2 regions of the Arthrobacter sp. D5-1 genome follow, and region 2 is predicted to be linked to the other one. Evidence: predicted binding sites of a transcription regulator. Region 2 holds the regulator's gene; the other holds the start of a gene.
The links. The regulator HrcA, encoded in region 2, represses chaperone genes, less so after heat shock. The targets are predictions, from matches to a motif close to TTNGCACTCGNNNNNNNCGAGTGCNAA.
Positions count from the first base shown of each region.

Region 1 (4,396 bases), 1.4 Mb from region 2:
AGCAGACATATAGGTAAGCCTAAGCTAATTTCCTGCACGTCCGCTGGAGATGAGTCAAAGGTTACAGGACAGGCAGTTCCCAGTTGATGGGTTCGGCGCCCTGTTCCGCCAGCAGCTCGTTGCTGCGGCTGAAGGGCTTGGAGCCGAAGAATCCCCGGGAAGCCGAGAGGGGACTGGGATGGACCGACACGATGGACGGTGCTCCATCCAGCAGTGGCAGGACGCCCTCGGCGTCTTTGCCCCAGAGGATGGCAACCAACGGGCTGCGCCGCCCCGCACCGTCCGTACGGCGGGCGACGGCGGTGACTGCCGCCGTCGTGATGGCCTCCCAGCCTTTGCCGCGATGCGAGCCGGCAGCTCCGGCGGTGACGCTGAGGACACGGTTCAGCAGGAGGACGCCCTGGCCCGTCCAGGCGCTGAGGTCGCCATGGACCCGGGGAGGCAACCCGAGGTCGTCGTGCAGTTCCCGGTAGATATTGGCGAGGCTGCGCGGGATGGGCCGCGTCTGTGGGGAGACTGCAAAGGAGAGCCCGACGGCGTGTCCCGGCGTGGGGTAGGGGTCTTGGCCCAGAATCAGTACCTTGACCTCTGCCAGCGGCTGCTGGAAGGCGCGCAGAAGGTGGCCGGCCGACGGAAGGACATGGATACCGTTCTTGGCTTGGGTCGCGACGAAGTCCAATGCGCTTCGCAGCTCCCCTTCCACGGGCCGCAGGGCATCGGCCCAGTCGGGGGCCATCAGGTGTTCCAGTGGGCGGTCAGGGAGCTCGGCAAAACCTGTCTGGTCCAGGTTGTCCGGCTCAAGGTCAAAGAGTGCATCCTCGCCATTCACCACGCCATTGTCTCCCGCGCAATCCCGGACCGGCGAATGACAGCGTTGTTATTCGCCCGTAACATAGGGGTAGGACATTTTTCCCCCAACACGCGTCGAAGGAGTGTGCCGTGGCAGAACCAGCACCGGAACCGATGGCGCCGCAGTCAACAGGGTTTGCCCTTGCAGACCTTGCGGCCGGGATCCGCAGTGACTCTCCGCTCAGCGAACGGGACCAGCAGATGCTGGCCCTGGAACGGCAGTGGTGGAAGTACTCAGGGGCCAAGGAACAGGCCATCCGTGAGCTGTTCGATCTCTCGGCAACACACTATTACCAGATCCTCAACGCGCTGATAGATACCGAAGACGCGTTGGCCCACGATCCCATGCTCGTCAAGAGATTGCGTAGACTACGTACGTCCCGCCAGCGTGCGCGGACGGCACGTCGCTTGGGGTCCGACGCGTAAATCGCCAGGCTGATCTGTCAGCAGCAACCAGCAAGGACAACGCTTCACCATGACCAAATATGCCAAGGACGAATTCGACCAGGTCCCGCAGAACACCTCGCGGCAGGGCGTTCACCGGGACGCCCAGGAAACCACACGCCCCACGTTGTGGCCGGTCCTGACTGTTGGGGCTGTGGCCCTGGTTTTGGGGTTGGTGGCCTTCCTGGTCCTTCCGAACCTCGGCGTGGTGGCTCCCAATGCCGCGCCCAGCGTCTCGACGCCGGCGCCGCAGCAGACTGATTCGTCGCCGTCAGCGGCACCGGGCGAATCCAGCAGTGCACCGTCCGCTTCCAGCGAGCCGACACCGTCAGAGAGCCCCTCCGCAACGCCGTCCTCGGCACCGGTGGACAAGTCCACCCCGGTTGCCGTGTACAACGGTGCCGGCACCGCTGGCTTGGCTGGCCGCGTGGCCGGTCTTGTGGAAGCCGACGGCTGGACACTCAGCACCGTGGGCAACTGGGGCGGCCTGCCGCAGCAGACATCCGTGATCTTCTACAACGCGCCTGAGCAGAAGGTCAACGCCGAGGCGTTGGGCACCTTGTTGGGCATCCAGACGATCCTTGAGTCGCCCGAGGTGCAGCAGCAGTTGGTGGTTGTAGCAGGACCTGGCTACCAGTAAACCCTCGGCCTTCCCGGTGGGTCTGAAGCCCCAACCCGGTTAAGCCTCAATAACAAAAGTGATGCCCCGGGCCTCCATGGGAGCGCCGGCAGAGTGACTGTGGTTACAGTGGATTGATTCCGGTACGGAGATCCCGGCAACCGGTCTTGGCTACTGCGAAAGTGTGGGCATCATGGCATTGGGAACCGTCAAATGGTTCAACGCCGAAAAAGGCTACGGATTCATCACTGTGGATGATTCGGGTGACGACGTCTTTGTACACTGGTCCGCCATCCAAATGGACGGCTTCCGCGCCCTTGAAGAGGGCCAGCGGGTTGAGTTTGAACTGGGGGAGGGGCAAAAGGGTCCGCAAGCCGAAGGTGTGCGCGTCGCATAGCTTCTTGCAGGATTTCGCTCCCTCTCCGTCAGCCCTCGGCTGAAAGCCCTTTGTTTATAGAGCAAAGTGGCATCTCTGCTTGCACTCTCCCCGGTCGAGTGCTAATTATTGATTTAGCACTCCTATGGTTCGACTGCTAAGTCCAGGCCGGGTTACCCCGGCGTTGGGCGGCATTCGTTCCAGCGGAGGATCAAGAAACACCTTGGTGGGGTGAGGTCCGGAGCGCGGGGCATACAGAGGCTGCGAGCGAAAGACCGTCCGTCGCGGGCACCCCATCTGACAGGTACCTTCTTAACGACTGTCCCGAAAGGACTACCGCCGTTATGGCCAAGATCATTGCATTTGATGAAGAGGCACGCCGCGGCCTCGAGCGGGGCCTGAACATCCTCGCAGACGCCGTCAAGGTCACCCTCGGCCCGCGTGGACGCAACGTCGTCCTCGAAAAGAAGTGGGGCGCCCCCACGATCACCAACGATGGTGTTTCCATCGCCAAGGAGATCGAACTGGACGACCCTTACGAGAAGATCGGTGCAGAACTGGTCAAGGAAGTTGCCAAGAAGACGGATGACGTCGCTGGCGACGGTACTACCACTGCAACCGTCCTCGCCCAGGCACTGGTGAAGGAAGGCCTGCGCAACGTTGCCGCCGGCGCCGACCCGCTGTCCCTCAAGCGCGGCATCGAGAAGGCTGTTGAGGCAGTCATCAGCGAACTGCTGGCCTCCGCCAAGGAGATCGAAACCAAGGAAGAGATCGCCGCTACGGCTTCCATCTCCGCCGGTGACCCGGAAATCGGCAGCCTCATCGCCGAAGCCCTGGACAAGGTGGGCAAGGAAGGCGTCATCACGGTCGAGGAATCCAACACCTTCGGCCTGGAGCTCGAGCTCACCGAGGGCATGCGCTTCGACAAGGGCTACATCTCCGCTTACTTCGTCACCGACGCAGAGCGCCAGGAAACGGTCCTCGAAGACCCGTACATCCTGATCGTCAACTCCAAGATCTCCAACGTGAAGGAACTCGTCACGGTTCTGGAGAAGGTCATGCAGTCCAACAAGCCGCTGCTGATCATTGCCGAAGACATCGAGGGCGAAGCCCTGGCCACCCTGATCGTCAACAAGATCCGTGGCACCTTCAAGTCTGTCGCCGTCAAGGCTCCGGGCTTCGGTGACCGCCGCAAGGCTCAGCTGGCCGACATCGCCATCCTCACCGGTGGCCAGGTCATCTCCGAAGAAGTTGGCCTCAAGCTCGAAAACGCCGGCCTGGAACTCCTCGGCACCGCCCGCAAGGTTGTTGTCACCAAGGACGAGACCACCATCGTTGAAGGTGCCGGCGACGCCGAGCAGATCGCAGGCCGTGTGGCCCAGATCCGCGCCGAGATCGAGAACTCCGACTCCGACTACGACCGCGAGAAGCTGCAGGAGCGCCTGGCCAAGCTGGCCGGCGGCGTTGCAGTCATCAAGGCCGGTGCCGCAACCGAAGTTGAGCTCAAGGAACGCAAGCACCGCATTGAGGACGCAGTCCGCAACGCCAAGGCTGCTGTTGAAGAAGGCATCGTTGCCGGTGGTGGCGTAGCACTCATCCAGGCCGGCGCCAAGGCATTCGCCAACCTCACCCTCCAGGGTGACGAGGCAACGGGTGCCAACATCGTCAAGGTTGCCATCGACGCTCCGCTGAAGCAGATCGCCTTCAACGCCGGCCTCGAGCCCGGCGTTGTGGTGGACAAGGTTCGCGGCCTGCCTTCCGGCCACGGCCTGAACGCTGCCACGGGCGTCTACGAAGACCTTCTGGCTGCCGGTGTGAACGACCCCGTAAAGGTCACCCGCTCGGCTCTCCAGAACGCTGCTTCCATCGCTGGTCTGTTCCTGACCACCGAGGCTGTAGTTGCCGACAAGCCTGAGAAGAACGCTCCGGCCGCCGGCGGCGACGACATGGGCGGCATGGGCGGCATGGGCGGCTTCTAAGCCCCCACGCTGTAGCAATGCAGCGCCCAAGCGTCACGCTTTAGAGCAAGCGACGGCGGTCCCCACCTGGTGGGGGCCGCCGTTTTGCTGTGTGGTGGGGCTCCTATCACGGATTCAGTGTCGGTGGGG
Region 1 covers NZ_CP014571.1:1,201,476-1,205,871, forward strand. The annotation lists gene AYX22_RS05610 (siderophore-interacting protein) at 1-9, opposite strand, end outside; gene AYX22_RS05615 (uracil-DNA glycosylase) at 62-832, opposite strand; gene AYX22_RS05620 (DUF3263 domain-containing protein) at 964-1,275, shown strand; gene AYX22_RS05625 (LytR C-terminal domain-containing protein) at 1,325-1,933, shown strand; gene AYX22_RS05630 (cold-shock protein) at 2,106-2,309, shown strand; gene groL (chaperonin GroEL) at 2,633-4,267, shown strand.
Region 1: the regulator HrcA is predicted to act here: its motif matches at 2,423-2,449, upstream of groL (chaperonin GroEL).

Region 2 (4,396 bases):
CCACGGTGTGTTCCCTTTGCTGTAAAGATAGTGCGGTGTTGCTGTCCCAGAATACCGGCCCCGGCAGGCTTCCCGGGACAAGCGCCACGATGACACGTCAGTTGCTGCTGCTTTGAGGCCAAAGGTCAGGGAACTGTGAGGAAATCGATGACTTCCTCCACGCGGCCCAGCAGCGAGGCCTCAAGGTCGGCGTAGCTGCGAACCGCTCCAAGAAGACGTTGCCAGCCCAGTCCTATATCCTCAGCGGTCTCGTGAGGCCACCCGAAGGCGGTGAGAATCCCGGTCTTCCAGTCGGTGCCGCGGGGTACGGACGGCCAGGCCTCAATTCCCAGAACTTTGGGCCTGATGGCCTGCCAGACATCGATGTAGGGATGGCCGACAATCAGGACGTTTCCTGCGGCGCCGGGCACAGTCATGGCGTCAGCTGCGATGCGGGACTCTTTGGAGCCGGCCACGAGGTGGTCCACCAGGATGCCGAGGCGCCGGCCGGGCCCGGGGTTAAAGGCGGAGATTGCCGACTTGAGGTCATCGACTCCGTGCAGGGGCTCCACCACAATGCCCTCGACGCGAAGATCGTCGCCCCAAACTTTCTCTACGAGTTCGGCGTCGTGTTTTCCCTCCACCCAAATGCGGCTGGCTTTGGCCACCTGGGCGCGTTGTCCTTCAACCTTCACCGAACCCGACGCCGTGCGACCGGCCTGAACGGGCGGCGTCGATTGTCGGGGGGCCGGGGGCATCAAGCGGATGGGCTGCCCCTCGAGCAGGAAGCCAAATCCGAGCTGGAACGACTTCGTCTTCCCCCGCCTGTCCTCGAGGGACACGATGTGCATGCCGCCGGTCTTCTCCACCCGGGTGACTTCGCCCACCCAGCCTGATTGGACATCTTCGAGGACCATCCCGCGTTGTACAGCTACCTCCGGCAGTTGCCGTTTGGCGGGAGCTGACAGATCCTGCGGACCCCACGTGTCGAAAGCCAAGGAGTTCCTACCTTTTGTGCTGGGTTGAATTGTTCAGTGTTGGTTTGTGCTGGCTTGGGAAAGGAAAGTTCAATGCTAGCAACGGGTTGGCTCATACTAGACTGGTTAGCACTTGGGCATGTTGAGTGCTAAGTGGACCCGGTCTCAGAGACCACGGCAGTCGTCAGGAGGTGGAGCAATGAGTGAGCCACGCAAATTGGAAGTGCTGCGTGCCATCGTTGAAGATTACGTGCATTCACGGGAGCCTGTTGGATCGAAGGCCCTTGTTGAACGGCACCATCTTGGAGTTTCAAGCGCCACCATCCGTAACGACATGGCCGTTCTGGAAGAAGAAGGCCTCATTGCAGCGCCCCACACCAGTGCCGGTCGCATTCCCACCGACAAGGGCTACCGCCTTTTCGTCGATCGCATCTCCCAAGTCAAGCCCCTTTCGGCCGCAGAGCGGAGGGCCATCCACTCGCTGCTTGAAGGCCCTGATGATGTAGACGACATCCTGGAGCGCACGGTAAGGCTCCTGTCCCAACTGACCAACCAGGTCGCCGTCGTGCAGTATCCGCACTCCAACCGCGCCTTGGTACGGCATGTTGAGTTCGTCCTGTTGGCACCACAACAAGTGTTGGTGGTGCTGATTGCCGATACCGGCAGCGTCAGCCAGAAGGTCATCGACGCTGGTTCGGACGTGGGCGACGACGCTTTGATGCGATTGAGATCCCGCTTCCTGGGCAGCATCGCAGGGACGCAACTGGCCCTGTTGCCGCAGGTGCTTCCGTCGGTGATTGCCCTGTGTCCGCCGGAGCTCCGGGGGCTGGCCCAGACGTTGGCCAACGGACTGCAGGCCTTGAGCGACAACAGCCGCGAAGAACGCATCCTGATGGCCGGTACGGCCAACCTCGCCAGGTCCAACGTGGACTTCCCCTTGAGCATCGGTCCGGTGCTGGAAGCCCTTGAGGAACAAGTTGTCATGCTTCGGTTGTTGTCAGACATGGGGGATGACCCCAGGGGCGTCACCGTGAGTATCGGCCGGGAGAAACCCTACGACGGATTGGCTGAGGCTTCCGTTGTGGCCACCGGATACGGTTCCGGTGCCAAGGTGGGGATCCTGGGCCCAACCCGCATGGATTACCCCACTACCATGGCCGCAGTCCGGGCCGTGGCCCGTTACCTTTCACGCATTCTTGGCGGCTGAACGCCGTCCCGAAGAAACATCCGCAGTACAACAAGGAAGAGATACCGACTTTGAGCAGCCACTATGACGTTTTGGGAGTCTCGCCGGAAGCCACCGGGGAAGAGATCAAAAAGGCGTACCGCAAGTTGGCGCGGAAACTCCACCCGGACGTAAACCCAGGTGAGGATGTCGCGGAGCAGTTTAAGGCCGTGACCCATGCTTATGAGGTGCTGTCCGATCCCCAGAAGCGCCGCGTCTACGACGCCACCGGCAATGAGAATGGAACGGACAACGGGTTTGGCGGCGGATATTCCGGCCAGGGCTTCGCGTTCCAGGACATCTTCGATACGTTCTTTGGTGGCGGCGGCGGTCACGGCGGGCCGGCCTCCCGTGTCCGACGCGGCCAGGACGCACTTATCAGTGTCCGCATTGACCTGAAGGACGCCGTTTTCGGCGTCAACAAGAAGCTCGAAGTGGACACGGCCGTGACCTGCCCCACCTGTGACGGCAGCTGCTGCCGACCGGGCACCCACCCGGAACGTTGTGACATCTGTGGCGGCAGCGGCCAGGTCCAGCGCGCTGTCCGGTCCATCCTTGGCCAGGTCATGACCGCTGCCCCCTGCGGTTCCTGCGAGGGCTTCGGAACGGTCATCAAAGACCCCTGCAATGAGTGCAACGGCCAAGGCCGCATCCGCAGTCGCCGTTCCCTGACCATCAAGGTTCCTGCCGGTGTTGCCACCGGTACGCGCATCCAGTTGTCCGGCCAAGGCGAAGCAGGACCCGCAGGCGGCCCGTCCGGCGACCTCTACGTGGAGATCCGCGTCAACAACGATTCCATGTTCATGCGCGAAGGCGACGACCTCCATGCCACCCTCAGCGTGCCCATGACGGCCGCAGCGCTGGGTACGGAGTTGCAGTTGGATACTTTCGACGGCGCACAGGACATTGATGTGAAGGCCGGAACCCAGTCAGGGGAGATCATCACCCTTCGGGGCCTGGGCGTCACGCACCTGCGTGGTTATGGCCGTGGCGACCTCAAGGTACACCTCCACGTTGAAACGCCGAGCAAGCTGGATCCTGCGCAGGAAGAATTGCTGCAGCAGCTCGCCAAGCTTCGCGGGGAGCAGTTCACTGAAGGAAAGCTTGTGGCCAGCGGCGGAATGTTCGCCAAGCTTCGGGACAAGCTCGGTAACCTGTAGCGGTGAGCAACCCCGTTTTCTTCACGTCGGCCGGCAGCCTCAGCGATGTCATACCCGGCGGCACGTTCGTGCTGGAAGGTCCAGAGGCACGGCACGCGGTTACGGTCAAGCGACTTGGTGTGGGAGAGCCCGTTGACATAGCCGATGGTGCCGGCGCGCGGTTGACCGGCACGGTCGCCGCGGCCGGGCCCGCCGGCCTCGTCGTCACTGCCTCCGACATGGCCTTTGAAGAACAGCCGGACGTCCGGCTGGTACTGGTCCAGGCCCTGGCCAAGGGCGATCGCGACGAACTTGCCATCGAAACGGCCACGGAGCTCGGAATCGACGCTGTGCTCCCGTGGCAGTCAGAGCGTTCCATTGTTCGATGGAAAGGCGATCGCGCAGCAAAGGCCCATGCGAAGTGGGAATCAGTGGTTGCTGCCGCCTCCAAGCAGGCCCGGCGGGCATGGATCCCCGAGGTGCGGACCATGGTGGACACCGGGTCCCTGGCGAAAGCCGTTGCCCAGTCTGACCTTGCCATCATCCTGCATGAAGACGCCAAGAATCCTTTGCGGACCATTCTTGAAGAGCTGGCGGCAACCAAGGCCACCTCACCCCGCGAGGTGCTGTTGATAGTGGGGCCCGAGGGTGGGATCTCGCCCCGCGAAGTGACGCGGCTCAGTGATGCCGGCGCCGTGACGGCTCTCTTGGGGCATCATGTCTTGAGGTCGTCGACGGCGGGACCTGCCGCCGTCGTGCTTGCGAGCGACATCCTGGGCCGCTGGTAGCGCTGCAGCCGGGCGGCCTTGGTCCGCTTCCGGCTCCGGGCAGCTACCGACCGTGAACAGCTACCCGACCCTGAACAGCCGCGTGTCGGTGCTTGTCGCGATGATGTCTCCGGCGCTGTCCACCTGGGAAACACGTACCTCATACTGGCCGGCCTTCAATGTCGCGCCAAAAGTGAACAACCCATACTGCCCGGGTTCGCCGGTGGCTTGCGTTTGGCCCGTGAGAAGGCTGGTCTTTTCGCCCTTGCCATTGTCCTGCAGTACCTGCCAGGCGATGGGCTTGGAGCT
Region 2 covers NZ_CP014571.1:2,589,832-2,594,227, reverse strand. The annotation lists gene AYX22_RS11780 (DUF4870 domain-containing protein) at 1-4, opposite strand, end outside; gene AYX22_RS11775 (DUF3097 domain-containing protein) at 126-977, opposite strand; gene hrcA (heat-inducible transcriptional repressor HrcA) at 1,156-2,163, shown strand; gene dnaJ (molecular chaperone DnaJ) at 2,214-3,341, shown strand; gene AYX22_RS11760 (16S rRNA (uracil(1498)-N(3))-methyltransferase) at 3,344-4,108, shown strand; gene AYX22_RS11755 (GerMN domain-containing protein) at 4,169-4,396, opposite strand, start outside.